4 regions of the Alteromonas pelagimontana genome follow, and region 3 is predicted to be linked to each of the others. Evidence: predicted binding sites of a transcription regulator. Region 3 holds the regulator's gene; each other region holds the start of a gene.

Region 1 (7,795 bases), 1.8 Mb from region 3:
TTGACAACCTTCCGAGTTGAGAAAACAATGCATCGGTCCACATCTGCGGATTTTTGCTGGGAGCAAAGCCATCAAGAAACCAGGCATCAACAAGCCCGTCTACAGGAGTATGCCACTGCGGGAGTAACGCGTGGACATCGCCTTGCCACAAATCCAATGTGGTTGAAAAAGCGTTAAAATGGAGACGATGACATCCTTGTAGTGCCATAGGGTATTGGGCAACCAGTAGATCAGCCGCTTCCGCTAACGTGGGAAAAGCTAGTAACGCTTTTTTTATGTCATCTTGAAGTAAAGGATACTTTTCTGTTGTCAGAATAAACAAGTGGGTGAGGGGATGATCAGGATTCGCATGCCGAAATTGCCGAAACGCGTGCATAGCCACCAAGCAGTTTAGGCCAGTGCCGAAACCGGTTTCGCCGATAACGAAGTGAGATTTTTGATGTTCTAACCAGCGCCCTGGGAGATCATTTCCGCCCATAAAAACGTGCATGGTTTCATCAATTCCACTGTCATTGGAAAAGTAAACATCGTCAAAATTATCAGCAACGGGCGTGCCTTGGGTATTAAAATGAACTGTGGCTGAGGTCGATTTCAACGCTTAAACCTTGGATTAGAATGATTTCGCTGGGGCGATCATAACGTGCATGCTAAAGTGAAGGTAGTGTTTAATCGTTGCTTATACTGTAATACATTCAGTGCATACTTAAGGTGTAGGCATAACGTCGAGCGGTATAAACGAAAAGAGCAGACCACTTTGGTGCTGAAAATCGTTAACATATGCCCCATCTAAATAAAGGGTAAATTATGAGAAGAGCTGTTATCACCGGTATGGGCATTTTGTCCAGCATCGGTGTCAATAAAGAAGACGTTCTGGCGTCCCTGAAAGCAGGTAAGTCAGGAATTACGTTCTCCGAACAATTTGCAGAAATGGGCTTACGTAGCCAGGTTTGGGGAAATGTTGATCTGGATGTGAAAGATCACATTGACCGCAAAGCCATGCGTTTTATGGGTGACGCTGCGGCATACGCATACATCGCTATGCAGCAAGCTATTGCTGATTCGGGTCTGGAAGAGAGTGATATTTCCAACGAACGTACAGGAATTATCGCTGGTTCTGGCGGTGCTTCTTCCGAGAATCAGGTGCTATCTGCCGATATCCTGCGGGAAAAAGGTGTTAAACGCGTCGGTCCTTATATGGTGCCTCGTTGTATGGCATCTACCGTTTCTGCGTGTCTGGCCACGCCGTTTAAAATTAAAGGTGTGAATTATTCCATTGCTTCCGCCTGTGCCACCAGCGCGCATTGTATTGGCAATGCGTTGGAACTTATCCAGTTAGGCAAACAGGATGTGGTATTCGCGGGTGGAGGTGAAGAGCTTCATTGGTCGCTCTCCAGCCAGTTTGATGCAATGGGCGCATTGTCGTCTAAATATAACGACAATCCTGCAGTGGCTTCTCGTACCTATGATGCTGATCGTGACGGCTTTGTCAGCTCTGGTGGCGGCGGTATGGTTGTCGTTGAAGAACTAGAACATGCGCTGGCACGGGGCGCAAAAATTTATGGTGAAGTTGTCGGATACGGCGCAACGTCTGATGGCTTTGATATGGTTGCTCCCTCCGGCGAAGGCGCGATTCGGTGTATGAAGATGGCGATGCAGAATATCGATGGACCCATTGATTACCTGAATACTCATGGTACTTCTACCCCTGTAGGAGATGTTAAAGAATTGGCGGCCATTCAGGAAGTGTTTGGCAAATCAGGCGTGCCAATCAGTGCGACTAAATCATTGACTGGCCACGCGTTAGGCGCAGCCGGTGTGAATGAAGCTATTTACAGCCTGTTGATGATGGAAAACAATTTTATTGCACCATCTATTAATATCAACAAGTTGGATGAAGCGGCAGCTGGTCTGGATATCGTGACTGAAGCACGTGAAGCTACGTTAAATACGATTATGTCTAATAGCTTTGGCTTTGGTGGCACAAACGCTACTCTGGTAATGCAGCGTTATCAGCGATAAAGTTAAAGGGAATAAGAAAACAGCGCCTGTGGGCGCTGTTTTTGTCTGTATCACGAGAATTTCCTAAGCTTCCGATGGTTTTCTCTTTCGTTCAAGGATGTAGTGACGTTATGAAACTGTATTTCGAAGACACCATTCCTCGGGGCGCCGAGTATTTTTCAACGTTGGGTGAGGCTGTGGCTTTTAACTGGCAGGACGTCGGTGCCGACGATCTTGTCAACGCCGATTATTTAGCGGTGCGTTCTACCACCAAAGTTGATGAAGCACTTTTACACAAGGCCTCATCCCTCAGATATGTTGCCACAGCGACAGCTGGCACCAATCATCTGGATACCGCCTATTTGGCGCAACACAATATAAAATGGAACTCTGCAGGCGGGTCTAATGCTGCAGCAGTGGCGGAATACGTAATCAGCGCGTTATTAACCGCGCATGAGCAGGAAAAACTTGACCTCTCCCGTATTACGGTCGGTGTAGTGGGAGCTGGGTATGTAGGAACCGCACTGGCGCATTATTTACAAGCATTGAATATTGCTTATTTACTCTGCGATCCGCCTTTGGAAAACACTGATGATCCCCGTCACTTTGTAAATATGGACCGAATCTTAGAATGTGAGGTGATCACGCTGCACGTGCCCTTTATTCAAGATGGCGAGTTTGCTACCGTTAACCTGATGAGCGAGCAGCGTCTAGAGGCGCTTCAGGGCCACCAATTACTGATTAACGCCTGTCGTGGCGAGGTGATAGATGAACCCGCTTTAATCGCGCGCCTGCACAAGCCCAATCCACCATCGGTTGTCCTTGACGTCTACTATAACGAGCCGAATATCAGTAGCACTTTGTTGGAAAAGATTTGGTTAGCTACGCCTCACATAGCAGGCCACTCAGTTGAAGGTAAGCTTCGGGGAACGCAACTTGTGTATGAGCAGTTTTGCGATCAGATGGATAAGTTTCCTCAGCTTGCCATGGAAGACTTTTTGGATACACCTGAACCCGTTGATTTTACGCCGGAAGATCCCTCTGTCGAAGCATTGTCCTGGGCTGAACTACGCCAACTGCTAATTTCGATATATGATATCCAAGACGACGATAGGTTTTTTCGCCAAGCCATGGCAAAATCGAATCAATTTGCGGCGATAAGAAAATCATACCGGGTTCGTCGCGAATATGCAGCGTACACACTGCGTCTCTCCGGAATGGTTTCCAATGGTATAATCCGCCAGCTAACCGGTTTGGGATTTACCTTGGAAATGCTCTAGCAGTGTGTTGCAAAATAATCAGCCCAGCGTGATGTATTAACCTTTTCACGCGACGAAAGTAGGAGTTTCACCTAATATGTCACAAGCCTTTGATGTTGCCGTTCTTGGCGCCACAGGTCTGGTCGGCCAGACAATGATCGATATTCTTGAGCAGCGGAAATTTCCAGTTAAAACCTTATATCCGCTTGCCAGTAAACGTTCTGCTGGCGGTACCGTCACGTTTAAGGGCGAAGAAGTGGAAGTGTTGGATGCGGAATCCTTCGACTGGACCCAGGCGCAGTATGGTTTCTTTTCTGCCGGTGGCAGTGTTTCAGCGATTTATGCGCCGAAAGCGGCCGAAGCGGGATGTATAGTGATTGATAATACATCTCAGTTTCGCTATGAACCTGATATCCCTTTAGTAGTGCCTGAAGTCAATGCCCATGCCTTAGCTGATTTCCGCAACCGTAATATTATTGCGAATCCGAATTGTTCTACCATCCAGATGCTGGTAGCGCTTAAGCCTATACACGATGCGGTAGGCATTGAGCGAATTAACGTTTGTACTTATCAATCAGTATCAGGTGCTGGTAAATCAGCGATGGAAGAACTCGCTAAACAAACTGCCGATCTTCTTAACGCGCGACAAATCACACCAGAAGCTTTCAGCCGTCAGATCGCATTTAATGCCATTCCACAAATCGATGTTTTTTTGGATAACGACTACACCAAAGAAGAAATGAAAATGGCGTGGGAAACCCAGAAAATTATGGGTGACGCTTCCATTTTAGTAAATGCTACCGCCGTACGGGTGCCGGTTTTTTATGGCCATGGTGAAGCTATTCATTTGGAAACCCGCCAGCCTATTGATGCTGAACAAGTGAAGCAGTTGCTGGCTGATGCGCCAGGCGTGCAGGTGTATGAGGCCCGGGAACAGTTCCCCACGCAAGTCAGCAGTGCCAGCGGAAACGATCTGGTGCATGTGGGTCGTATCCGTAACGACATTACGCATCCAAACGGCCTGAACCTATGGGTCGTTTCAGACAACATTCGTAAAGGCGCAGCGACCAATAGTGTGCAAATTGCCGAAACGCTTATTCGCGATTATATGTAAATGACATCAACGCCAGGCAGGCCATTACCTGCCTGGCTACAACTATTTTAAACACTATTGGTTATCATGTGTCACACCAAACCTCCTCAATAAAATTCAGCAGAAACTAATTCGCTAATCATCCTTATCCATTTCCCTGCGGTTATTTGGGCTATTACCTAGATTGCTACTGGTAACTGGTTTATAGTTTTAAGCGGATAAAACTGATAGAGGTCGCTGTGGATTATTTTTTGCATGGCCCGTCAAAGGAAGCTGGCTCATTGACTTATGACGGTGTTTTGACAGTATGGCGGATCATGTTGAGCTGGCATGGCTTTATCATCGCAAAAAAACGCGTTTTACGTTGAACCGGCGCGCGAATAATAACAATGGGTAGAGGGATAACAGCAGATGATTATCCTTACATACCCAGCTACCTTAGAATGACCGCCAATGAATAATGGCTGCGGTTGAGACGCTTGAGGGTATATAGGAACGCTATGAAATTGCATTTGACGGGCATATTTGTTTTATCACTAATGTTAGCAGCGCCCCATCCAGACGTTGATGCTCAAGAAAGAACGATGCAAATCAAAGGCCCGAAAAACGCCACCAGTCAATATTCTGGCGTGGAGTTTGGCCCCGTCGATTCTTCTGATACTTTATGGCAGATCGCCGAAAGACATCGGCAAAATAAAAATCTCTCTATTTATCAGGTGATGGCGGCGATTTACCAGTTAAATCCCAACGCTTTTGAACAGAACAACTTAAACCTGATTGTAGACGGCGCTATATTGCGCATGCCCTCTGAACGCTACATTTCTCGCATCGATCCACAAAAAGCACAACAACGCGCCGAGCAGGATGAAAGAGAGTTTGCTCGTCTGCAAAAGCAATCGGGAACTCGCAAAGAAAACGTTAAGCCTGCTGTTCCGTTGGTTAATCAGGAAGATTTAAGCAATACCAAAACAGCTCTCGAAAAACAGCTTACTCAAATGGATGTTCAGCAGGCAAAGCAGTTCGATGAACTGCGGCAGCAATTTGCCGCGTCGCTGGAAAATGTACAGTCGTTACTTGACGAAAATCGTAAATTATATGAGCGGGTAGATCAGGTAAATACTGATTTAAGCAGTCTTCGTGATCAGGTTGAAGGAGATGTTCAGGCACAGATGGATGAACAGCTCGCGCTACAACGCCAGTTGCTCGACATGATTAGACAGGAGCAATCAGAACGGCAAGCTGAGAAAGGTGGCTCGCTGATGGATACGCTCGCTCATCCTGTCAGCTTAGTTGTGGGTTCCGGGATCCTGACCCTTTTAATTATGGGCGGGTTGGCCGCCTGGCTGTTAAAGCGTAGGGAGCCACCCACTGATTCGGCCCCTGATGCGCCTGTTTCCGCTGCCTCATCTATGTCATCAGCTCCGGAAAATACCACAGTTCATATGGCTACAGCGATGCCAGACAATCTGGCGGATGCAGCAGAATTGTCAGATGACGACTTATTTAATGATGACGATTTGCTTGATGACGTACTTTCCTCTGAGTTGGAAGAGGCACTAGACGATGAACTTGAAAACTTCGCCGAACTTGATGAAGACGATATGCTGGTGCCTGGAGGCGAAGACATATTTGAGGACGGCGAAGATTCTTTGGATCAGAACGAACTTGATAGCCTCTTCGGTGATGGTGACACGTTAAATACTGAGTTTGACATTGATGCAATTGATTTGTCGGAGAGCGATGACCTGCTGGATGAGCCAAACAAGGGTTCAGACGCGGATATCTCTGGAAGCGGAGCGGCGGAAGAAGTCGCAGCTGTAGCTGCTTCTTCTGCGAAAAATGATAATACTGGCAGTGATGAGTTTGTGGTTGAAGTGTCGGATGAAGCTGACGCAAATGGAAAAATTAGTGCGGGTACGACGGCGCTAGATGCAACTGAAGAAACAGACGACAAACCTGAAATCAGTATTGATGAGCTGCTGGAGGAAGACAAGCCAGCTACGCTTGAAGAAACTCTTGGGGTGGAAGACGCTACCATAAACGAAGATATGCTTGAGAAGCTGGACAAGGAAATTCATCAGCAGAATCAGGATCTTGATCGCATTACCGATGAGCTAATCGGCGAAATAGAGCAAATTGAAATGATGGGCGGGATGCCCGACGAACGTGATGAAGATGACGATTATGAAGATGAAATTGAGGTATCGAGTGCACCGTCGCCGCAAGGAATTCAAGACCTTGATGCCTTAACTGCAGATCTGGATGAAATAGATGTTGAGGATATGGAAAATGCTGACGACTTCAGCGACCCCCTGTCTGACGACTTGATAGCAAAACTACAGTCGCAAAGTAATGAAGACGTAATTAATACACCGCCTGCACATGTAATTGATACTACTGAAGAAGGCCTTTACGAGCATGACCTCAGTAACGACTTAAGCGTCGAACTGCTTGCAGAACTAGAAGCGGAAGAAGCCAAAGAAGATAAAGAATTAGACGAGCTTTCTGATGAATTATTGGCAGAATTGGAAGCAGAAGAAGCATTGTCATCATCTGAATCACAACCCGAGGAAAAATTACCGGCAAGCGATGCAGATAATGACGAATCGCTAACTGACGCGACAGCCGGGCAAGAGAGTGAAGATTCGGATGAAGAAGGCTCTGCACAGCAGCAAGCAGAGGCGCCGTCGTCATCATCTGAATCACAATTTGATGAGTCACCCGATGCTTCCGCAGCTGCGCCGGAAGCAGATGATAAAGCCGGTGATCACGAAGAGAATGCAGAAACTGATCCTTCAACAGACGCAATGGTGACACCGCCCCAAGCCGATCAGGCAAGCGCTGTCGATGCCGGTTTAGCTGATAAAGATTCTGGCGACATTAATAGTGATGACCCTGAGGAAGAGCAAGCTCCCGCATTTGAAGCTGCACCGAAGACAGAGTCAGAAGATAGTTTCGATAGCTCTGCAGGTGAAAGCGAGGACTTAGCGGCAGGGGCAGATGATTTTGTCGCGACCGATCCCCTTGATGAAGCTTTAGATGCTTTTGATAAGCAAATGATGGACGAGATCCCATCATTTTCCGAGATTGGTGCTGGTAAAACAGATACAGCCTTCAACGACAGCATTCTGGAAAATTCTTTTGATGAGACAGAAGAGTTCTCATTAGAGCAGGAAATTGATGGTGTGCTCCCCAACACCCAGTTTTCGGAAAAGGAAATTAATGAGCTAGAGGATGTTCCCGGGCTGGATGACTGGCTAACTGGAGATAGTGACAGCAGCGATGACGAAATTTTTGATGAGCTGGAAAATTCAGATTTTGATGAATTATTGGGTTCTATTGACGATGACACTGAAAGAAAGCCAGAGAGCCAGTCAAACATTAAGCTGGATAATCCAGACCTTGATCTTGAAGCCTTACTTACTGACACAGACGCAGAACCCTT
Region 2 (7,795 bases), 2.0 Mb from region 3:
AAATGCGCTTACTGCCTGGCAAGACGATGATTAGGATAGGGGAGCTCGAAATTCGAGCGAAATGGATTAATATCCAAGCCACCGCGACGGGTATAACGAGCGTACACCGTCAGCTTTTTCGGCTGACAGCGCGCCAGAATATCGCAAAAAATACGTTCTACGCATTGTTCATGAAACTCATTGTGTTGACGGAATCCGATTAAATAGCGCAGTAGCGATTCTTCGTTAATCTTCTGCCCCTCATATTTAATAAGAATGCTTGCCCAATCCGGCTGGCTGGTAATAAGGCAGTTTGACTTTAGCAGATGGCTTATCAACGTCTCGGCGGCTGAGTCATCCTCACACCACAATGACTGATTCTCTGGCGTGTAGTTGGTTACTTCAATATCGAGATCATCAATAACCTTGCCAGAAAACTCCTGTATTTTAAGACCGGTAAATTTCTCCGGCAGCACTACCGCCGCATAGACCTGCTCCCCGGCACAACCAGATAAATCTTTCGTCAAGGTTTGTTGTACCGATTCTACAGAGGAAAACCGGGTTTGGTTAAAACTGTTTAAATACAACTTAAACGACTTAGACTCAATAAGGTTTGGTGACGTAACCGGGACGCTGCACTCCAGCATCGCCACCTGCGGCTTTCCTTTTGCATTTAGCCAGGACAGTTCATAGCCTGTCCAAACATCACTGCCGGAAAAAGGAATGGCATCCTCATCTAGACCAATAGCATCTCTGCCCAAGGAACGCGGGACAGATTGAAGCAAGGCGGGGTTGTAAACCGTCTCATATTCCACGGTCTTTCCCAGCGTTAAATGCGTTGGAAGTGTAAAGGTAGTTGAGCTGTTCATAATCACCATTTAAAAAATAGCAACCTCAGTCTCGTCGGTTTACGCTTAGCAGGTTGCTACGGAATTTTGTTACATACAATGATAACCTATTTTAACCGAAAACATGATGTTGCGAATATGACTAACCACGTACTCACTCAAATAGATGCTTTTGTAGATGCAACCTTGAAGCTGGCGGAGGCTTCGCAAATGCCTTTGTTAATCCCGTACGACAGGGAATGGCTTTCTCCCTGTTATCAAAAAACTGGCGAACAGGATGCCATGGTCCCTTGGTTGCCAGCGCTACAACAGAAAAGCTGTTCATTCGACAATGTGGAAAAGGCGCTCGAGATGGTGCTAAATGAACAGTATTGCCTTTATTTTACGCACTATTTTAGCAATAACTTGTTAGCTAGAGCGCCTCAGGGAGACTGCGAATTACTGCAGGTATGGAATGAAACAGATTTTTCACGCCTGCAGGAGAACTTAATTGGTCATCTGCTGATGAAAAAACGGCTAAAGCAGCCGCCTACACTTTTCTTCGGTTTAACCGATGACGAAGATTATATTTTGAGCGTGGATAACGCATCAGGCGAAGTCGTGCTGGAAAGGGTGGGTAAGGTGCCAGAGCGATCTCTTGCCCCTGATTTGGCTACCTTCCTGGCAGAACTCTCGCCCAGACTTGGAGTCCGTTAAAATTTGCTTTATTCAACGGACCATATTCCGTTAAGGCTCGCTCGTTCGCGTTGCGAACCGGGTTGTGGCTGGACAAAGTTCAAGGCTAAAATCAGAGTTTCTAGCTGGAGGCAATATTATCGAGACGCTCTTCTAGCGCTGCCACTGCGGATTCAAGACGTTCAACCTGCTTTTCGAGCGCAGCGATCCTGTTGGCATCTTTCGATATTTTTACCTTGCTGTCATCGGATTGTTTACTGCCACCGGCATTAAACCGTCGAATTGCTTCAATTGCTGTGGTGACCGATATCTTCATCGGGGCTTTGCCCCGCAGCAACGCAACGCTCGGTTGCTGGCCATCTTGTTGCAACTGATGGCAAATCATCAACAATTTTTGAATGGAATCCTGATCCACGATAGTAATTCCCAAACAGAATAAAATAGCAAGCATAGCGGAACCTATTGCTAAAACAAACGCATAATCTCAGTCCGCAGAAACTGTTGACTACTTGGTAGGGCCGAAAGAGCAAACTTGCGGATGGTAAAACACCGAGTGATGACCGTTTAAATTTTTCGAGGGAAAGGGTAAGAGCATGAGTGATTAAAAATCCAGCAGTCTCAAGGAATAAGCAAAACTTCTCATCAGAAACGCCGTAAAATCATCGCTGATGGCTCTGCTGGAGCATCCATGCTCCATAAGTTCGGCTAAGAATTCTTCACTTATGGCTTAAAAACCATTCGCGATCTCTCCTGGTCCTCCGAAGGAGATTTATCACTGGTTAAAGTTTTACGTTATCTTCATTAGAATGAGTGTAAGTTACAGTTGCGTAACTTTTGAGTTTCTCGCCATTTTAGCTATTTCTTAGCTTGTTTGACCTGTCGATTATTCAAAAAATAGCAGAGGCTAAGGCACAAGTGTAATAATATCAAGGGGATATAGAGTTGGCCTCTAAATTGATTGTATGGCGTTAATAATCACGATAAACAAACCGAAAAAAAATTAAGGATGAAATGATGAAACACTGCGTGTTGATACTGGCTTTACTGGCACCTATAGCTCTTTCAGGTTGTGTTATTTCAGTTGGAGGTGACGAAGGGAATTATAGCTCTGACTGGGAAGATAGAGAGTTCAATAACCGCCAGCATATCTCGAAGCTGCAAGAAGATATGAGCTATGAATCGGTAGTTCAGAAAATGGGCGTTGCGGACTTCAATGAATTGCATCAAAAGGAGGACGGCGTCTATCGAATTCTTTTCTACCGCACGCAGCGCACGATGGATGACGGTGTCACTACTAAAGATGAGTGCACTCCACTTGTTTTCAAAAACGGTAGCTTAGTCGGTTGGGGCGACAGCGCCTACGCTCGAATTTAAGTTACTCTGTTCGGCAGACGTTCTGTACTTACGTCTGCCTATGCTTTTCCTAGCTCCCTCGTCTTTTACTTCTTGTTAACGCTATTGGGTTCTTAATATACTGTTGTTGTCGTGCCAGCTTTGTTGATGACTGATATTGCAGAAGTCTTTGCGTTTAAACGTATACTTAACCCCAACTCGGCTAAGCAACCTTCACTTATTGCGCGTAAACGTTCACGATCTCTCCCATGAGATCCTCATGATGAAGTTGAACATAAAATTTATTTTAATCTATGCTTAAAACACAAATTGATTAGGATAGGGAGACACCATGTCTGGCGTTGTAACCACTGAAGAAAACATTGAAAATGTTAAAGCGGTTTATTTAAGCGCTGATGATTTAAAAGTTGCTGCATCAATTTTATATAATGCTTACTTTGACGATCCTCTTTTCATGGATATTTTTCAGGCGGAAAGAGAAGGATATGAAAGTCGTCTGCGGTCAGCAATTCGGGAGGAACTCACCGCGTTTTGGGATGCTAAACAGCCAATGATTGGTCTGTTTGATGATTCGCGAATACTTTCTGTCGCTTGTTTAACCCGGCCGTGCGTTGCCTTCAGTTCTGGCCGGTTTTGGCACTGGCGGTTGAAGATGTTATTGACGGCAGGACTCTTTGGAACCAGACAAATGGTAGAAAAGGAAGAAAAAGTTCGCGCTTGTATGCCTGCGACTAAATACCATATGCTGTCCTTCATTGCTGTTCATCCCGATCATCAGCACCACGGTCTAGGGCACCAGTTAATGGGCGCAATCGACAGCGTTTTAGAAGATGAAGTTGACAGTGAAGGGGTGGGGGTATTTGTCACTGTTCCTAAGTACCGCAGCTTCTTTGAGCATGGGAATTATGAATTGATTTGTAAGTTGGAAGTTGGTCAGGTTTCAGGTGAAATTATGTTTAAAAGGCGTTCCGGCTGATTTCCGGTAAAACCCATTTGTATAGGTTTTTTCCCTCATTTTTCCCATTCACCCAAAAGTTTGTACGACATTTCCTACATTGTTGTAAGAGTTTTTGGCCTTTTTCATGAAACTGAATGTGCAATCGTAGATGAAATGGCTGATTTTACAAGGTTTTTCCTAAACCTCACTTCTTCCCCCACAATAGTTTCCTAAATCACCTGTAAATGTACATCGCAAAGAATCTAGAGCTGCGTAATATAGTCGTTGTCACAGGGAAACACGACGAGTCAGGAAGACACACGGAAACACCCAGGACAACCTAAGGAATGGGAATATCAACGCAGGACGGTTGATGTCAAGGAGCTCAAGGAAACGGATAACAGTCAGGATGACTGCGAAGGACAACTTCAGGATGAAGCATACTGTATCAGGATGTGCAGTGTCAGGACGAAAAGGATACGAGCAGGGATATCGGCAGGACAAGTCCATTGATGGAGAATGCTACATTGCGGATGTGTAGTCATAAAAGGATTCATGGAAAAGGGAAGGTAGTCAGGATGACTGTAAAGGACAACTTCAGGATGAAGAATGCGCCACGCAGGATGTGTCGTTAAATCAGGGAACAAAGGAAAGGGATCTGCTTAGGGATGAGTAGCTCACGGAGGATATCGTGAGTCAAGAAGGAAAGGGGCGTATAAGGATTTGGATCGGGATGATTTTAGTCGCAATGGAACGCTGAGAAGGACGCTCAAAATTCAAGAAAAGCGATAGCCTCAGGCTACCGCTTTTTTTGATGCATAAAAAAGATTCTCTATGACTGGAGCGGTAATACCCCGGAGTCTTGTATGCTATCGCTAATTCACGCGATAGGGGGGAAGATGGGTTCGTATCACTTTTTTTCCAATCATTTCCATTTCGCCAGCATATCTGTCTTCGCCGTTACCTGAAAATTCAAATATAAAAACGGAAAACCAGTCCATCTTGCCATACTTGAAAGTGGGTTTGGTACTCTTTCTGGCAATGGATAAAACTTGCAGACCGTGGGTTTCGCAATAGCGGTTAACATGTTGATAGGCCTGCTCCGAAATACTTCTTATCCGCCAGAACTGCATGCCGATTAATCCTATCAGTAACAAAAGCGTAACTTCGCCCAGTGTCATAATGTTTGCTCTTGCTGTGTGTGGCTGAATAGACCACCAATGGCTTTTGCAAGAAGGTCGCTTCGCGTGGGCGAACGCAACAGGCTCAGTACCTTGCCTCGCAATTGAGGAATCTGTACGAGATCTGAGAAAAAACCTTTAAATAGCAATCCTTGATGTCCTTGATTGTCGTCCAACTCAGCAGCTCGCTCGAAGAATAACTGGAGCAGTTGCTCGTCAAACTGGTTGTAATGACGTGCTGCCACAACGCTTAAGGTGTCAACATCGCTCAATGTAGTTTCTGAAAGCAAATTGTACAGGACGTCCCGTAATTTTTGAGACGGCGTTAAAGATGAAAGCCCTCGCAAAGCAGCTAAATCTGGTCGTTTGGGATTGGCGGGAGTTAATCCTTTTGCTAGGTGAGCATAGAATTCCACCTCTACCGCCTCGTTAATCAATACGCTTTCAGCTGCTTGCATAAGCGCAATTTGAAAATCGCTGGCGCAGGCTGAGAGATTGCCAGCAACGAGATGTGCTTCGTGATCCTCTGATAACCTGACTGCGAAGTCAGCGATACCCTGCACAGGGAGATTCTTCCAGTCGTGCGCCGCCGGATCGCTAATGTACTGTGTAACCTGTTCTATCGCCGGGTGTGAGGGTAACCGAAGGTGCAGGCGAGTATGAGCATTAAACTGTGCCATGGTTAAATGTCCCGGCACAAAGGAATAAGGATTATCCGGAAGAGTTTGCTGATTGTCACTGGTGAGGCTTTCCCCTACTGCCTCGATAATGATTTGCAAAAAATGATTTCGGGAGGCTGCAATGATCAAGCCCTGCTCGTCCAATGGTAACTTGATAAACCAGATATAATGCTGGTTAGCCTGTTGCCCATTCCAGAAAACGATACCAAACCAGCCGTATTGTTGGCGGGGCCGGGGAGCCGGTACCTGGGCATTTTCAATATCGAGAAAAGTCTGGGAATCCAGAGGAAAAATTCCGCGGCCTAAATCGAAAATACGGAAGTTTGTACCAGCGTGAAGAAGAAATTCGCTGATGGAATGAATAGAAGATGCGCTCATTGTCTCTGCTGACCCGTTTGGAAAGAGACGGTATTCTAACCATGCCTCTGCGTATTTGCTACCAGGGAGAGATAGCGAATGATTTTTACAGCGTTTCGGATGAGAAATTTCGTTTATTTCCTGTAACTGCTGAATGTTTATTCATTCATGCTCTTGCTCCGTACTTGCTACCCACCATTATTTCTGTAAAGTCATGGTATACTGATTCGCATTTACTGCTAACTAAGTTGCAAGTAGTCGTGGCGAATTACCCTATTTTACAGAGTCAACTTAAGGCTCTGGAACAATTATTAACGTCCCGGGATCTATGGTCGGATGCTGCACCCACAGCGCAAGCTCTTGCCAGTAATCAACCTTTTTCCTGTGATACGCTACGTTTCGAACAATGGCTGCAATTTATATTCATTCCCCGGTTCAAACAGCTGCTTACAAATGGTGAAGCGCTTCCCAATGCCATGGCCCTGGCGCCAATGGCTGAAATGTCTTTACCTGATCACCCAGACGTTATTGAACAATTGAAGTGTTTAGATGCGCAGGTGAAGTTAACGCAGGATCAAAATGGAAAATATTGAAAGCTTAAGCATCTTGTATCAGGATGACTATCTTGTTGCGATAGACAAACCCGCCAGCTTGCTGGTGCATCGAAGTCCGATAGATAAACGTGAAACCCGGTTTGCTGTACAGCTTCTGCGGGATCAGGTTGGGCAGCATGTGTATCCCGTTCATCGCTTAGACAGGCCCACCTCAGGGATACTGCTTTTCGCCTTCAGCGGAGATCTGGCAGGCATGATAGGAAAGCAGATGATGCAAAAGCAAGTTGCTAAAACCTATCATGCAGTGGTGAGAGGGTTTATTGTAGGCAGCGGATGCATTGACTATGCACTATCATTTAAACGGGATAAAATTGCCGACAAACATCGCGGTGAGAATATAGCGCCGCAACCTGCAACAACGGATTATCAGGCGCTGGCCCGATATGAATTGCCTTATGCGGTCGGCCGATATCAAAGCGCTCGTTATTCCTATGTACGCTTGCACCCATTCAGTGGAAGAAAGCATCAGCTACGTAGACATTTAGCGCACATTCATCATCCTATTGTTGGTGACACCACTCACGGAGACGGGAAACAGAATAAATTTGCCCGCAACCAGTTTGGTTTTGAAAATCTGGCCTTAAGTTGTACTCAGTTAGGTATTCAGCATCCCGTAACTAAAAAGTGGTTGTCGATAACGTGTGGGATAAACCCGGCGCTGGAGAAGCTTCTTCATAACTGGAAGGAGTTTGAGTTTAATGAATAAAAATGAATGCAATGAAGAGGGCGTTGAATGACAAAGTTAAGTATTTTCTCTGGCAGTGTTTATGGTAATGCGCAACATGTGGCAGAGCAAGTAGAAGAGAATTTGGCAGAGCAGGGGCATGATTGTGAGTTGTTTAGCGACCCGGATGTTTCCGATTTTACTGAAGCTGAAGCCATTTTAGTTATTACTTCTACGACCGGTCAAGGCGATGTACCTCCTAATATTGAGTTTGTCTATTCTGATCTCAAAGAGCAGTTCCCACTGCTAAATCAAAAACCTTTTGCTGTTGTGGCGTTAGGCGATAGCAGTTATGGCGAGACATTTTGTGGTGGTGGAAGGCAATTCCACGAGTTACTGACGGAACTGCAAGCTAGGTCGATAGCAGATTTGCTTAAAGTTGATGCTATTGAAACGCTGGAACCAGAAAAAGATGTTATAGCATGGGTCAACGGCATCAAAGACAAA
Region 3 (7,795 bases):
TGGTTTGCCAGTTGAACTAACTGAGTCGCTGCTCTTGCATGAAGTCCAAGCTTATTCACTATAGTAAGAGATTTTTCTATTCGCATTATTTGTTTAACTCACGATGACGGATCTGAACATCAGGATGAATATCACTGAAATTCTTGGCAAGCGTTTGCGCTACGAAAACAGAACGATGTTGACCACCAGTGCAACCAATAGCAATAGTGACATAGCTACGATTATTGCGCTCTAAATGAGGCAGCCAGGTGGTGAGTAGATTCTGTATTTGCCAGATAAACTTGGTAACAATGGGCAGTGAGCCAAGGAACACTTCAACTGGCGAATCCAATCCATTCAGATGCTTTAAATCAGGCTCCCAATGTGGATTGGGCAGGAATCGCGCGTCAAATACATAATCGGCATCTTTAGGTATACCGTGCTTAAACCCAAAAGATTCAAATACCAATACCAATCTGGAGCTTTTCTTCCCCAGGATGCGTTCTCGAATGAGTTCTGCTAATTGATGAATAGATAAGGAATCTGTATCAATATATAAATCCGCTCGCTCCGCAATGGGAGCAAGTAAACCCGCTTCGGTTTTAATCGCTTCAGACAAGGATTTGTTTAGCTTTGCCAACGGGTGTAAACGACGAGTTTCGCTGAACCGCTTAACCAGAATATCATCGCTGGCGTCGATATAAACTATGGTCATATTCCAAGACGCCGGCAGATAATCAAGAATTTCTACCAGTTCAGCGGGATCTTTGGGCAGATTTCGAACATCAATGCTAACTGCAACCTGATCGTATTCTTCTGCAACAGTATGGGTAAGGGCGGGAAGCAGATTAACCGGAATATTATCGACGCAGTAGTACCCTAAATCTTCCAGCGCGCGCAGGGCGACAGATTTTCCTGACCCGGAACGCCCACTGATAATAATAAGCTTCAATGCCCATCTCCCTGTAAACGTAGTGACGGCTTATTTCAAGGCCGTCACTATATCATCGCTTGTGGTGGCTTTCCGAATTGCTTTAACTGTGTCTCTGTCACTAAGTTTAGAGGCAACCGTAGCTAATGTTTGTAGGTGTCCTTCAGTTTGTTCTTCTGGTACCAGTAATGCAAAGAAAATATCTACCGGTTTATTATCAATAGCATCAAAATCGATAGCGGGTTCAGTGGTAACGACAATGGCAACCACGCGATCCAGGCCCGGCAACCTGGCATGCGGTAACGCAATACCGTTTCCGATTCCAGTACTTCCCATACGCTCTCGAGAAAGCAACCCAGTGAGAACCGCAGCCTCTTCTACCTGAGGATTATTTTTGGCCGCTATACCACTGATGATTTCCAGGATGCGTTTTTTGCTATTGCAATGGACCGCACATTCAGTGCGGTCCATGCTGATTAGAGTTTGAATATCCATGACGGGCATTAGTGCTTTTTCAACTTTTCCTTGTGCTTGATAACTTGCCTGTCAAGCTTATCTACCATACCGTCAATTGCCGCATACATATCTAAGTTTTCCGCAGATGCAAACACCTCAGCACCGCTGAGATGCATGGAGGCTTCAGCTTTTTGGTTAAGTTTTTCTACGTTAAGTATTACATGAACATTAGATATGTGATCGAAATGACGCTCTAACTTGCTGAACTTTGTTTCGACATAATTACGCAAAGAATCAGTGATCTCGACATGATGACCAGTAAGGTTGATTTGCATATTTCGTCTTCCTTATTTTGAGCCGCCTTATCAGATAAGGCTTTTACGTTGGTTAGACGGTGGGATCGATAACGACTCCCGATATTTTGCTATTGTTCGCCGAGCAACTTTTATACCCTGTTCGGCCAACAATTGAGCAATCTTGCTGTCGCTTAGCGGCTTACTCGGTTTTTCTGCTGCCACCAGCTTTTTAATTAATGCGCGAATAGCGGTAGATGAGCACTCGCCGCCAGAATCTGTCGCCACATGGCTGGAGAAGAAGTACTTCAGCTCAAAAATCCCACGGGGCGTGTGCATGTATTTCTGGGTGGTTACCCGCGAAATAGTAGATTCATGCATGTCTACCATCTCTGCGACATCATTTAGCACCATAGGTTTCATCATTTCAGGGCCATGTTCAAAAAAGCCCATTTGCTGCTGAACAATACAGTTAGCCACTTTCAGCAATGTATCATTGCGGGATTCTAAGCTTTTTATGAACCATTTCGCCTCTTGCATATGAGAGCGAATGAACTGTGAGTCACTGCTGTTTCTCGAACGACGACTCATAGCGGCATACTGCTGATTCACACTTAGCTTTGGCAGGCTGTCAGGATTAAGCTCAACTGCCCAACGGCCGTTTTTCTTGGTAACCGACACATCCGGTATTACGTATTCCGGTTCTTTGGTTATTAAGGCGCTGCCGGGGCGAGGATTCAGCGTTTGCAACAAGCGCATGGCCTCGCGCAACTGATCTTCTTTAAGCTTCGATTTGCGCATCAACGTACGATAATCTTTGCTGCTCAACAAATCAGCATATTCATCGATGATCATTTTGGCTTCTTCCAGCCAGGGCGTATCAGGGGAGAACTGCTTTAACTGCACCATCAGGCATTCCCGCGGATTACGGGACCCAGAACCAAGAGGGTCGAACATTTGAATCCGCTTAAGTACACATTCAACTTCGTCTTCTTCGATAGGATCTTCCATATCTTCGTCGTTTACACTTTGTAGAATGTCTTCAACGGTGACAGTTAAATATCCCGATTCGTCTATGGAATCAATAATGGCCATAGCAATTGCACGATCGGTATCAGAAAAATGTGTCAGACGCATCTGCCACAAGAGATGATCCTGAATGTTATCTGTGGTCTCACCCTGAAAAACCTGTTCATCGTCGCCACCACTACCACCAGAAGAGGAAGACGCTGCGGGGGCAGAAGACGCGGAATAATATTCATCCCAGGTACTATCAATAGGAAGCTCGTCAGGCAGGTCGTTTTTCTCTAACGCTTCGCCGGTATCCATATTGTCCGACGGCGTACTTGCCGTTTCATTAAAGTCGTCATTGTCGAGATTGTTTTTCTCACCGACATCATCGTTCCCTTCATCCACCTCCAATAGGGGATTGGAATCCAGAGCTTCCTGAATTTCCTGTTGAAGATCCAGCGTCGACAATTGCAGCAGTTTAATTGCCTGCTGCAATTGGGGCGTCATAGTTAACTGTTGACTAAATTTTAGCTGTAAAGATGGTTTCATCTACGTCTTAATTTCAATGCTCGTGTACGCTTGCATCCGTTAATAAACAATAAGATATGCAGGTTCTTCATATCTTTACTATAGCCTGAATTGTTCACCAAGGTATACATCCCGTACTTTTTGATTACTTAATACCTGTTCAGCACTACCTTGAGCGATCAACTCGCCGTGACTTACAATGTAGGCTTCTTCACAGACGTCCAGGGTTTCACGTACGTTATGGTCTGTGATTAGGATCCCTATTCCACGGTCACGCAAATGTTGGATGATCTTCTTTATATCATTAACCGAAATCGGGTCAACTCCGGCGAAGGGCTCATCGAGTAAAATAAATTGAGGGTTGGCAGCCAGCGCGCGTGCAATTTCGACTCGGCGCCGTTCACCGCCTGACAAACTCATACCCGTACTATTACGTATATGGTTGATATTAAATTCATCAAGTAGCGCGTCGGCTTCTTCTTCCTGTTGTACAGAGGATAAGCCTTTCCGCGTCTGCAGGATAGCCATAATATTTTCATGCACTGTCAGTTTTCGGAAAATAGAGGCTTCCTGCGGCAAATATCCTATGCCTTTTCTGGCCCGTTCGTGCATGGGTTGATGGGTTAACTCGTTATCATCGATAAAGATTTTACCTTTATCTAATGATACGAGCCCTACTATCATGTAAAAGGTGGTGGTTTTTCCGGCACCGTTAGGGCCCAATAATCCGACAATCTGCCCGGTGGATACAGAAAGGCTGACATCTCGTACTACCTGACGGGATTTATAGGATTTCGCCAGATGACTGACGGACAAGGTGGCCATTACTTCTGTGATTCCTCTGATTCTGGGTTCTCTTGTGGTTTTTCCGATTGGTTTTCACCTTCACTTTTTTTCGGGCTGTTCACTGCGTCTGGCCGAAAAACCGTGGTAACACGACCAGGGCTTGATTCATTTCCACCGGTGGCAGACAACTGCTCTTTCGCCATATCGTAGGTAATGGTATCGCCTTTTACTACGCTATCGTTTTGTTGGATCTCAGCATTTCCAGTCAAAGATATAGTACGTTTCGCTACCTCATAACGGATTTCATTGCCGCTGGCTTTCACCTTCGTGCCATCATCCATAATTTGCTGGTAACGTGCAGGTGTACCGCGTGCAATAAAAACCTCTCGCCCTTCACCTTCAGAAGCAATTACCTCTACCTCGTCCGCATTAATAACCAAGGTTCCCTGAGAAATACGTACGTTGTCCTTAAACACTGAGGTTTTATTTTTCCCGTCAATAAATTGTGATTTGGAATCGACTTTGATGGGTTTGCCGAAATCCTTAACATCCGCTAAGGCTGAAGTCGCCACCAGAAGCGAAGCAAAAATACTAGCGGTCAGGAGAGTAAATAGTTTGTACATGATCGATTAACTCATATTTGCGGGTTTGGAGATTGGCTTTAAACCCATTGCTGTTAATAACGTATTCTACACCATGAATTTCCACCGGTTGATCGGAAGCCATGGTTTTTGCTTCAAGATTTATTTTAATAAAGTCGGTCGTAATGGTTTGTACAAAGTCTTCCTGACTTAAGCTTTTAATAATTACATCAGATTCCAACTGAATTAAATTGTTGTTATACAAAGTGCCTTCATTGGCCGTGACCTGCCAGGGTGGAGCGTTTTCTTCGACATACACGGTATATTCGGGCTCCTCAAAGAGCACAAATCCCAATAGATCGTAGTGCTCCATGGATTTTGCGAACACCTGATGGTTAAGCTTACCGTTTTCATCATATAAGGTGGTGGTGAGATTTTTAGCCAGATAAGCAGGGCGTAAGGCATCTAGACCTTTACTTCGTTGCGTCTCATCGGGTTCAGCCAGCCACACGGGCAGGTACATAAGCAATGCCATTACAAATAGCGCGGCAATGCTGATGCCGAGTCGGCTCATATACTCGCTCCGTGGATGCTATTTAGCTTTCCATGAGCCTGCAGAATTACGTCACACACTTCGCGCACAGCACCATAGCCGCCGGGCTTTGTGGTTATCCAGTTTGCTTCTCTTGTAATTGCTGGATGAGCGTCTTTAACGGCAATTTTGGTGTCGGCAAATTCGTAAAGACCTAAATCTGGCATGTCATCACCCATTGCAGCTACTTGCGTAGGAACTAAGGCTAAATCTTTACACAGTTTTGCCATTGCAGTGGCTTTATCTTCTTGTCCCTGAATAACATATTTTACTGACAATGTTCGCATACGGCGTTCGACAATTGCCGACTCACGGCCGGTGATAACGGCAACCTCTACGCCGCTTTTTACCAGTGCCTTAATACCGTATCCGTCGCGAGTATGAAAAGCTTTAAGTTCCTCGCCGTCATTGCCTAAATAAATTCTGCCGTCTGAAAAAACGCCGTCTATGTCGCAGACCAAAAGTTTAAGCGCCTTGAGCTTTTCGAAACGTTCATCTGAAATTACACCATAAAAGGTGACTTCCGGTGCCATTTATAACACTCCTGCTTTAAGCAACATGTGCATATTGAAAGCCCCAATGGGGATGTGATTATCGTCGACTACCATTAACGCACTGATTTTATACATTTCCATTAAATTTAACGCTTCGACAGCCAGTTCTTCCTCGCCGATGGTTTTTCCGCCCCGAGTCATTATTTGCGCCACACAAGTCGCATGAATATCCACCTTGGCATCCAGAATACGGCGTAAATCACCATCTGTAAAAATTCCTTGCATGACTTGATGGTCGTCGACTATCGCCGTCATACCTAATCCTTTGCGGGAAATCTCAAGCAGCGCATCAGACACTGTGGCCGTGGTTTTCACAATTGGCAGTTCCGGACCAGTCAACATGATATCGCTGACTTTTAACAGCAACTTGCGGCCCAAGCTGCCCCCTGGGTGGGATAACGCAAAATCATCAGACGTGAAGCCTCTGGCATCAAGCAGGGCAATAGCCAATGCATCGCCTAACACCAGTGTGACGGTAGTACTGGAAGTAGGAGCCAGCCCGAGAGAGCAGGCTTCTTCTGCCACACTAATATCCAGAACAACATCGGCATATCGGCCAAGCGTGCTGGTTTTGCTGTTCGTCATCGCAATAACGGGCACATTCAGTCGCTTCAGTACTGGCAACAGATTAATAAGTTCGACAGTTTCACCGGAATTGGAAATCGCCAGCAGCACATCATTTTCGCTGAGCATTCCCAAATCACCGTGATTGGCTTCACCGGGATGCATAAAAAACGATGGTGTCCCTGTGCTAGCTAAAGTGGCGGCAATTTTGTGGCCGACGTGACCGGATTTACCCATGCCACTGACAACTACTTTCCCTTTACAATTAAACAAAATATCGCAGGCTTTCTCAAAAGCACTATCTAGCCTGGCTTGCATGGCTTGTATCGCTTTGGTTTCTATCGCGATAACCCGCTGTGCTGATGCCACAAATGAAGAATGCATTTCTGTCATTTATTTAAACAACCAATATTGATACAGCAAGAAACACAGCACGAGTATGGTGCCTTCTGTCCGTCCGATATGTCGCTTACCGAAGAAATTAAAACTAAATATAAACAGCAGCAGGGTCATGCCAAAAACAATATATATATCCCGTCCGTAGACATCAGCGTCCAAAATTCCTGGCGCTATAAGTCCCGGCATACCCAAAACTGCCAATAAGTTAAAGATGTTAGACCCGATAATGTTACCTAGCGCCAGATCATCTTCACCTTTCAGCACACCCGCTATGCTGGCTGCAAGTTCAGGAAGGCTGGTGCCAAGCGCAATAACTGTTAAGCCGATAACTAAATCGCTCACGCCAAAGTAATGCGCAATACTCACCGCGGCCTGAACCATAAAATGGGCGCTTAACAGTAATAAAACAAGCCCTACGCCAATCCAGGATACTGCAGCGCCCATGCTAACGCCTGAAGGAATTTCGTCAGCGGTCTCAGCCATAATGGGATCTTCTTTATCAACTTTTAAAGATATCCAGGCTACACCAGCTAAAACAACAATAAAGAGACCAAACAGAACGATACCTTCAAAATGAGAAAGATGACCGCCTGAAACGAAAAACATCGCTAATATCGTTACTCCCAGCAATAAGGGAAGTTCTCTTTTTAAGGTGGTAGAAGATACCAATAGCGGCTTGATAAGTGCGGTCACGCCCAATACGAGGCCAATATTTGTAATGTTGGACCCCAGCGCATTTCCCACCGCTGTATTTATATTGCCGTTAATAGAAGCAAGGGCTGAGACCCCAATTTCTGGCGCTGAAGATCCCATGGCAACAATAGTCAAGCCAATCATCATGGGCGACATGCCAATATTTTTTGCCAAAGCGGAAGCGCCATAGACAAACCGGTCAGCGCTCCAGCTTAAAGTGGCTAATCCAACCAGAAAAATAAAGACTTGTAAAAGCACAGGCGCTCATTTTATGTGAATTTCTGAAGATTGTCGCAAAAACAAAGGCTTTTGCCTATGGGTAATGCGTATAATCCCCCCACAGTTTGCCAAGAAGCTGACGTGATAAGGAAATTAACCCAATAACCGGACGTCATTCATTGTTATATTGGCTACAATTGTGGCTGGTA
Region 4 (7,795 bases), 450 kb from region 3:
CTGGGATTATGACTGCTAACGCTGTAGCTGCTGAAAACTCAACCCAGGCTCCTTTACAACGTGCTATAGATGCTTTTGTCACTCACGCTGGGCAACTAACCAAGCAAGAGTTATCAACTCAGGTAACGTATGAGGTGTTGACGGCCAGCCATCAGTTTGAACCAGATATCCAACCAAAAGAAATGGTCGCTAAAATTACTGTTCGTAATGTCAAAAAAGAGAATGTGACGGTGCGAACTGAGAATGATGACGTGTAAGGACAGAACCATGATTCATTCCGGCGCACTGTTGCTTATTGTTATTGGTCCAATAGCGGCTTACTTGGTTGGAGCCATGTTGTTTAGCGGCGTACGAATGCTCGTGCACCGCTTGTGTTAATCCCACTCCCTGGGACCTATTCCCCGGAAAATCGGAATAACGTTACGAAGTTCGCGACTAAGCCTTATACTAATCCACCTTAATGTGTGCTCACTCAGCGCGAGAATTTTTCAACTTTTGACAAGCCAATTTCGTGAAGGTTTAGTGGCGCTAAATCGAACGCAATTGGCGCAGCTCAAAAGCTGAAAAAGCCGCGCCCGCAGGGAGATAGAGGATTCCATCTACCCTGCGTTACATTGGTTCGAAAGGCCTGGGCATTCCTTCACCAATGCGCCTTGATTAGATGGAATTCTCTATCTCTGAGCTGATCACACATCAAGGGGGATTAGTATTAATTACAGCTATTTTCCTGGCGTTGTTCTGATTTTCCGGGGCTTTTTTTGTTGCTTTAAGAACCAAATAAGCGCTCCCACCATCCCTTTTCCTCTTCAGGAGCCTGCACTGGCTTGCCGGCACAATCCTGGCTGGGGGGCGGCAATACATCCAGTATAGCAGGCACACTCATACTATTAGGACAACCCGGGATGCTGACCGCACCTGTGGCGGCATCAAAATGAGCTATCCCCAAGCCTTGGGGAAAACGTCGCGATAACGATTTTGGTTGTTGCAACTTCTGATAATTAACGTAAACAGGCAACGCCCCCCCGGCACCAGTAAGATTAACAGGTTCGTTATTATCGTTCCCCACCCACACCGTAATAACGTTATTGCGATCAAAGCCGGTAAACCAACTATCTCTGTAATCGTCTGTCGTTCCGGTTTTACCTGCCATATTGATATTGGGAAAAGCTTTACCAACTCGTTTCGCAGTGCCTTCCATCGTCACCTTATATAGCGCGTAATTTAATAAATAGGTCGCGGCTTCATCTACTCGCTGAGAATAAAATTCGGCCTGTCGCCAGAGCAAACGGTTGTTCGCCGAAACTACAGCGGTCACGGTGTGAAGCGGAACGTACCTTCCGTTATTAGAAATAGTCTGGTACATCTGATTAATTTCCACAGGCGCCATTGACATAGCGCCTAACGTGAGCGCTGGCACGCGATCCACAGTAGTACTAACGCCAAGGCGGCTGATAGTATCAGCCACATTGTCCAGACCCACTTGCATCCCGAGATTAACAGTTGGCACATTAAGCGATTCTGTCAGTGCAGTAATAAGCGGCACCTGCCCCTGAAATTTTTTATTAGAATTGAGCGGCGACCACAGTTTTCCGCCTTTGCTTTTTAACGTGATAGGTTTATCTTCTAGCGGTGAAGCTAAGTTAAATTCTGCCGGATTTTCCAGAGCGGTAAGATATACCGCCGGTTTTATCAAGGATCCCACCTGCCGATGCGCATCTAGCGCCCGGTTAAAACCTTTGTAACCCGTATTACGGCCGCCCACAATGGCGCGAATTTCGCCGCTGGTAATATCGGTAACAAGCATGGCGGATTCTAGCTGCGCACTGCGATCTGCCTGCAGACCTTCTAGCGTTTCACGCACTGCTTTTTCTGCCCGGCGCTGAGCGTAAATATCCAACGTAGTGAAAACTTTTACGCCGGAATCGCGCAAAGAGGGATCAGCAAGAATATCGGTGAGTTCTCGCCGCACTTTCTCCATGAAAGCTGGATGTTTGCCGCTTGCCAGACTATCCCCGGAGGCTAAACCTAATGGCATATTGACGTATTGTTCGTATTGATTCCTGTCAATTTCGTTGGCATCAAACATCACACGCAACACCAGATTCCGGCGTTCCAGCACCCGCTCGGGATGGCTGCGGGGATTATAATAAGAAGGGCCTTTAATCATTGCCACCAATGTCGCCATTTCGGCCGCGTTTAATTCATTTGCGGGCCGATCAAAATAGAAGTAACTCGCTAGCCCGAAGCCATGTACAGCCATATCACCGTTTTGACCCAAAAAGACTTCGTTGAGATAAGCCTGCAGAATTTCCGACTTGCTGTAGCGTGCGTCAATGATTATTGCCATCAACGCTTCTTTCATTTTGCGAGTGATAGCCTTTTCCCGTGAAAGATAGAGGTTCTTCACCAATTGCTGGGTTAATGTACTGCCTCCTTGCACGGTTCTACCTGCTTTAATATTGGCAACCAGCGCGCGCAGGATAGAAAGTGGTGAAACACCAAAATGGCTATAGAAGTTTTTGTCTTCAACCAACGTCAACATGTTGGGTAACATTTCTGGAACGTTTTCAAGTTGCACCAGCATCCGGTCTTCGCGGCTGCTACTGACTAACCGTGTCACCAACCACGGTTCCAGCCTTACTGTTCCTACATTTTGCTGAGCATTGATATCTTCAATACTGACAATTTTTGAGCTTTGCCAATTAATTTTTAATTTTCGAACAGGTTCGAATCCGTCAGCGAAATTAAACGCCCTGCGCATTACCGTAAGCGTGTTGGTTTGATAAGTGTACTCACCACTACTGTCAGCGCGGTTTACCTTCCGATAACCCAGCAGTTGTAATTCTTCCAGCACTTCTTTAGGTGTAATTTCCTGCTGCTTACTTAATGTTAAGGGACGTGCGAAGATCTGGGCCGGAACCTCCCATTTGTTTCCGTTGAAGGTATGCTGGATCTGCGCATCAAGATAAATCATATAGCCAATGAGCACCACGATGCCGACGAACGTCAGTTTGAAGAACAGCCCAAGCCAACTAATGCGCTTTTTTTTCGCTTGCGTTTGTTTTTTAGCCACTTATCATGCCATGATGGGAAAACACAGCGTGAATTCTGCTGGTTTAAGCGCACAATTACCAGTGTAATTACCCAATTCTTCTATGCCCGTTTCAGCGAGGAAACACCGATGAAAATTTCCGTAGACGTTGATATATCACCCAAAGAAGCCCGCGAACTGATGGGATGGCCGGATATGAGCAAGCTTTACGAAACCAGCATTTCCACACTTTCAGAGCAGATGCAAAACGGCAACACAGACGCAATGATGTCAATGCTAAAGCCGTATCTTGATGGTAGCCAGCAAGCTTTCTCGTTCTATCAAAAAATGTTCGAGGGATTAGCCTCAACAGGTACTGCAAAAAAATAACTGTGGAGGTGTCTTGTGAAACAGCAAGACGAAGATGATATTCTTGATACGCTAAATAAATACGCACATCAGTTTAATGCCATGGTGCAGGAGGTGTTAAGTCGCCGCAGTGACAGTGCAGATACCGAAGCAATGTTTGATCCGGAAAAACTCCATTCTATGTTGGCGGGCAAGGTTGAGGTAAATTCCGCTAAGCTGATACAGAACCAGATGGACTTCATGCGGCAACAAACTGAACTGTGGCAGCAAGCAACGAAGGCAATGCTGGGAGAAAAAGCAGCCGCCGTGGTAAGCGAAGAAAGTAACGATAGGCGATTTTCTCACAGTGACTGGCAGGACAATCCTGTGTTCAGTTATCTTAAACAAGCTTACCTGATTAATTCAAAAATGCTGCAAGGCATGATTGAATCCATGGAATTCAAAGATCCTAAATCGGCTGAGCAAGTCAAATTTTATACCCGCCAATATATCAATTCGGTCTCACCAACGAATTATCTGCTTTCTAATCCCGAAGTGTGTGAAGAAATTCTTAAAACCAAAGGCCAGAATATGGTCAAGGGCATTGAGAATTTCATGCATGATTTAGAACAAAGCCCCCTTGAAGCGTTTAAAATTACGCAAACTGATATGTCTGCCTTTGCGCTGGGGGAAAATTTAGCAACAACGAAAGGTGAAATAATTTACCAGAACCCGTTGATGCAACTGATTCATTACGCGCCAAAAAAAGTAAAGACTTACGCAACGCCGATTTTGTTTGTCCCGCCGTTTATCAATAAATATTACATTCTGGATCTTGATGAGAATAAATCGGTGGTAAACGGGCTGCTTGATCAGGGCCACAGCGTATTCATGATTTCCTGGATTAATCCTGATGCCAGTTTGGCTAAACATGACTTTGTCAGTTATATGCGGCTAGGCCCTTTAGCGGCAATGGATGTTGTCACCCAGATAACCCAACAATCCAAACTGAATATGGTTGGATTTTGTGTAGGCGGAACTTTATTAGGTATGACGGCCGCCTATCTTCGTGCTCAAGGTGATGAGCGAATCGCCTCTCTGACCCTTCTAACCACGTTATTGGATTTTAGCGAGCCTGGTGAAGTGGGTAATTATCTTACCGAAGAAGCATTGCCGATTATGGAGCGACATGCGGAACTCAAAGGAATTTACGACGGCCGCATTTTGGGCCTGAGCTTTAGTATGCTAAGAGAGAATAATCTGTTTTGGTCGTACTTCATCAACAATTATCTAAAAGGGAAAGATCCGGCTCCTTTTGACATTTTGTTCTGGAACAGCGATGCCACTAATATAACTGCAGCGTGCTTTAAGCAGTATATTCGGACAACATATTGGGAAGATAAGCTTAAACAACCTGGTGGAATACAAATAGACGGTGTGCCTATCGATTTGGCAAATATTGATATGCCGGTTTATTTCCTTTCCACCCTGGCAGACCATATCGTGTTGTGGCAAGGCGCCTATAAAGGTACACAACTCGTTAAAGGAGATACGCGGTTCGTCTTAGGAGGTTCCGGACATCTCGCGGGGGTAATTACTCCCCCGGAAAGCGGAAAATATCCACATTGGGTAAACGCAGAGTTACCAGCAACTGCCAGTGAATGGTTTGACGGTGCTACTAAAAAAGAGGGTTCATGGTGGCCAGACTGGCATCAATGGTTGCTTTCCCATGGCAAGCAAAAAACTGCGGCAGTAAAACCGGGAAAACATAAAGATTTTCCTGTCATAGAAGCCGCCCCCGGAAGCTATGCGCGGCGCCAACTGTAATGCGCATTGATAGTAAGGACACAGGTCCAGAGCTGCGAAATCCAGAAAAAGAATACTGCCAATCCGCAATAATGGGTGATCAGCTCGCAGGCAGAGGTTTAGTAGAAAGAGAAGGCGAAAAAAAGCAGATAAGGAATAATTCCTTTTCTGCTTCTATTTCATTAGGTAGCGACTATAGAGCCTGTTAGAATTTGCTTTCCGCGTATTGCTCTTAATAAACCTGTTTGGTCTGCTGCGCCAGCTACCCAACTTAATCAGCTAAGTGAAATGTTGAGCAGTGACAAGCAAGTCAGATTTTTTGGCTACACTGGGACAGCAATTGCAGATTTTTTCTACTGCACTACAAATTCTGCAACTCAGCCCTGAATAAAATTAACTGTTTTCTTCGATATTTGCCATTTTCAGAACCCGGTCACGCAGCTTTTCGTCAACTTGTACTTGCTGAGCGATGGTGCTGTACGTTTGAACAGAAAGACCGGTTTTTTCAATTTTTGCTACCATTTCACTTTGCGCAGCTTGTTGAATTTTCTTTGCTTCTTCTGGACTTTCTACTTTCTTGAATTCGGCATCGTATTTATTTGCAACCTGTCCTACGGCCTGCATTGCCTCAGTAAATTTCATCAAAGTATCATCATCAAAGTTTTGCGACTGGGGTGCGCTTTCAGTCATCTGGCTTTCGGAAGCCTGATTGTTAGCGCCTTCCTGAGCGGCAAAAGCAGAAGAAGTAGCGCAGGCGGCAACGAAGGCGCTCATGAGAAGATTTTTCGCGAATTTATTCATCATTGACTCCAAGTCAGATCTAGGGACCCCGGAAAAGGGCGCTAGCTAAAAAGTAAACCAGCCTAAGTGCTAAAGCCAAAATCATACCACCACACAAATACCTCTAATTAACAGCGGGTTACTGATTACGAGCCTGAAATCCAGCCGCACAGAGGCTTTATTGTGTCGTTTTTACACGACGCTTAAGTAAAGTATCCTTCAATATTTTTTTAAAATGCCTAAATAATTGTTCCGAAGTATGAGTCATACCGAACACACCATTTAAAATACGGTATCATGATCTCCTCGTTTTGCCTTTTTATGTATAGCACACGTACAAACCGCTATTTAGTAAAGTAGCCTTTCTTTCGGGTTCTCATAGGGAGCTACGCTATCCGCTTGCCTGCCTCTCCCCTTTTACGCTACTCTCACCCAATTCCCCAATGCAGAGCCGCAGTTATGATCACTATCAAAAAGTACCCAAACCGCCGACTCTATGATACATCCCGTAGCCAGTACGTAAATCTGGATTATATAAAGACACTGATCAATGACCGCAAAGATTTCCAGGTAATAGACTCCAAATCTGAAGAAGACATAACCAAGTCACTGCTGCTGCAAATTATCAGTGAATCGGAAAGTAACGTGCATCAGTCGCTACTTACCAACACGCTCCTAAAACAACTTATCCGGTTTTATGACAGCGATATGGAACCTTATGTGCGTGAATATCTTGAACAGAGTCTGGTAAACTTTATTGCGCAGCAAGATAAGATGCAGGGCATGATGAAAAACATGGTGGACTCCAATCCCTTTACTATATTCAGCAAGATTGTCGAGCAAAATATGGAAACCTGGTCCCCTGCGAAAAAATCCAAAAAATAGTGCTGCCGTGGTTTGCTGCGCCGCAGCATGAAATACCATCTGCTTATAAATTATTGTTCTAACCCTTTATGCTGCTTTGCAGCAAAAGCATTTGACTTCCCCTGCCGATTGTCTATTATTTACTCAACGCTATGCTGCGATGCAGCAATTTAGATTGTTCCTTTAATGGATAACGGTTCGTTGGGAGATAAATATGTTTAACAAGTTTTCAGAACAACTGAAAAGTAATTCTAAACCTGTAAACACTTTTTTTGAAGTGAACGCAAAGACGCTTGAAACGCTCTCTTTGCATCAGACAGAGCTGTTTACCGGCCTGATGAGCGACAGCGTAAAGTATATGGAAAGCGTAACTATGCAGACAGAACTGCAAGGCGTGATAGCTGCTAATGCCGAGTTCGCTGAATCTTTCAGAGAGCGCATCACGAGCGCGTCAAAAGAGACGTTTGCCGCTTTGAACGACATGCGTGAGCAGGTCGTTGACGTTATGAAAAGTAGCTTCGATACCAACGCATCTACCGTAAGATCTGATATCCAAGATAATGTGGAACAGACGGCAGATATGGTCAATAGTGCCGAAAAAGCGTCTGAAGAAACCACTAAAACTGTGGCTCAGGCGGCGCAAAAGGCAACCAAAGATACCGCTGAATCAGCGCAAGAAGTCACGGACAAAACGGCTGAGGCAACAAAGGCTGCAACACAAAATGCTGCGGATGAAGCCAAGAAACTGGCAGAAAAGGCCGCGCAGTCTTCGGGGCCAAAGAAAGCAGCATCTCGGTCGCGTGACACCACGTCGGCCACCAAGAAGCCAGCGACGCCGAAAACTACAGACTAATTTAAAATAACGGAGATATCTCATGTTTGAACAAATGAATGAACAAATGAAAAACGCTATGAAACCGATGACCGATTTAGCCGCGCTGAATGTAAACACAATGCAGACGCTAG

Evidence for each region. The regulator sigma-54, encoded in region 3, starts transcription at its own class of promoters, with help from an activator protein. The targets are predictions, from matches to a motif close to GTTGGCACGNNNNTNGNNT.
Region 1: a site for sigma-54 is predicted at 4,675-4,693, ahead of CA267_RS16455 (FimV/HubP family polar landmark protein). Genes of this name have one in related genera too.
Region 2: a site for sigma-54 is predicted at 2,444-2,462, ahead of CA267_RS13835 (DUF3192 domain-containing protein). Genes of this name have one in related genera too.
Region 4: a site for sigma-54 is predicted at 6,059-6,077, ahead of CA267_RS07325 (DUF4168 domain-containing protein). Genes of this name have one in related genera too.

Annotation. Positions count from the first base shown of each region.
Region 1 is NZ_CP052766.1:3,723,575-3,731,369, forward strand. Features, by position in the region: gene mnmC (bifunctional tRNA (5-methylaminomethyl-2-thiouridine)(34)-methyltransferase MnmD/FAD-dependent 5-carboxymethylaminomethyl-2-thiouridine(34) oxidoreductase MnmC) at 1-595, opposite strand, end outside; gene fabB (beta-ketoacyl-ACP synthase I) at 805-2,019, shown strand; gene CA267_RS16445 (4-phosphoerythronate dehydrogenase) at 2,130-3,278, shown strand; gene CA267_RS16450 (aspartate-semialdehyde dehydrogenase) at 3,355-4,371, shown strand; gene CA267_RS16455 (FimV/HubP family polar landmark protein) at 4,851-7,795, shown strand, end outside.
Region 2 is NZ_CP052766.1:3,153,622-3,161,416, forward strand. Features, by position in the region: gene queF (NADPH-dependent 7-cyano-7-deazaguanine reductase QueF) at 9-848, opposite strand; gene syd (SecY-interacting protein) at 966-1,523, shown strand; gene CA267_RS13830 (hypothetical protein) at 1,624-1,953, opposite strand; gene CA267_RS13835 (DUF3192 domain-containing protein) at 2,517-2,876, shown strand; gene CA267_RS13840 (GNAT family N-acetyltransferase) at 3,187-3,831, shown strand; gene CA267_RS13845 (DUF3301 domain-containing protein) at 4,668-4,973, opposite strand; gene CA267_RS13850 (DUF3549 family protein) at 4,970-6,031, opposite strand; gene CA267_RS13855 (YqcC family protein) at 6,022-6,603, shown strand; gene CA267_RS13860 (pseudouridine synthase) at 6,590-7,330, shown strand; gene CA267_RS13865 (flavodoxin) at 7,358-7,795, shown strand, end outside.
Region 3 is NZ_CP052766.1:1,169,997-1,177,791, reverse strand. Features, by position in the region: gene CA267_RS05405 (HPr family phosphocarrier protein) at 1-86, opposite strand, end outside; gene rapZ (RNase adapter RapZ) at 86-931, opposite strand; gene ptsN (PTS IIA-like nitrogen regulatory protein PtsN) at 962-1,405, opposite strand; gene hpf (ribosome hibernation promoting factor) at 1,414-1,701, opposite strand; gene CA267_RS05385 (RNA polymerase factor sigma-54) at 1,732-3,219, opposite strand; gene lptB (LPS export ABC transporter ATP-binding protein) at 3,298-4,023, opposite strand; gene lptA (lipopolysaccharide transport periplasmic protein LptA) at 4,023-4,607, opposite strand; gene lptC (LPS export ABC transporter periplasmic protein LptC) at 4,576-5,139, opposite strand; gene kdsC (3-deoxy-manno-octulosonate-8-phosphatase KdsC) at 5,136-5,690, opposite strand; gene CA267_RS05360 (KpsF/GutQ family sugar-phosphate isomerase) at 5,691-6,659, opposite strand; gene CA267_RS05355 (calcium/sodium antiporter) at 6,669-7,625, opposite strand.
Region 4 is NZ_CP052766.1:1,619,957-1,627,751, forward strand. Features, by position in the region: gene CA267_RS07305 (hypothetical protein) at 1-257, shown strand, start outside; gene mrcB (penicillin-binding protein 1B) at 767-3,037, opposite strand; gene CA267_RS07315 (DUF6489 family protein) at 3,182-3,421, shown strand; gene CA267_RS07320 (PHA/PHB synthase family protein) at 3,437-5,206, shown strand; gene CA267_RS07325 (DUF4168 domain-containing protein) at 5,579-5,989, opposite strand; gene phaR (polyhydroxyalkanoate synthesis repressor PhaR) at 6,425-6,850, shown strand; gene CA267_RS07335 (phasin family protein) at 7,044-7,682, shown strand; gene CA267_RS07340 (phasin family protein) at 7,705-7,795, shown strand, end outside.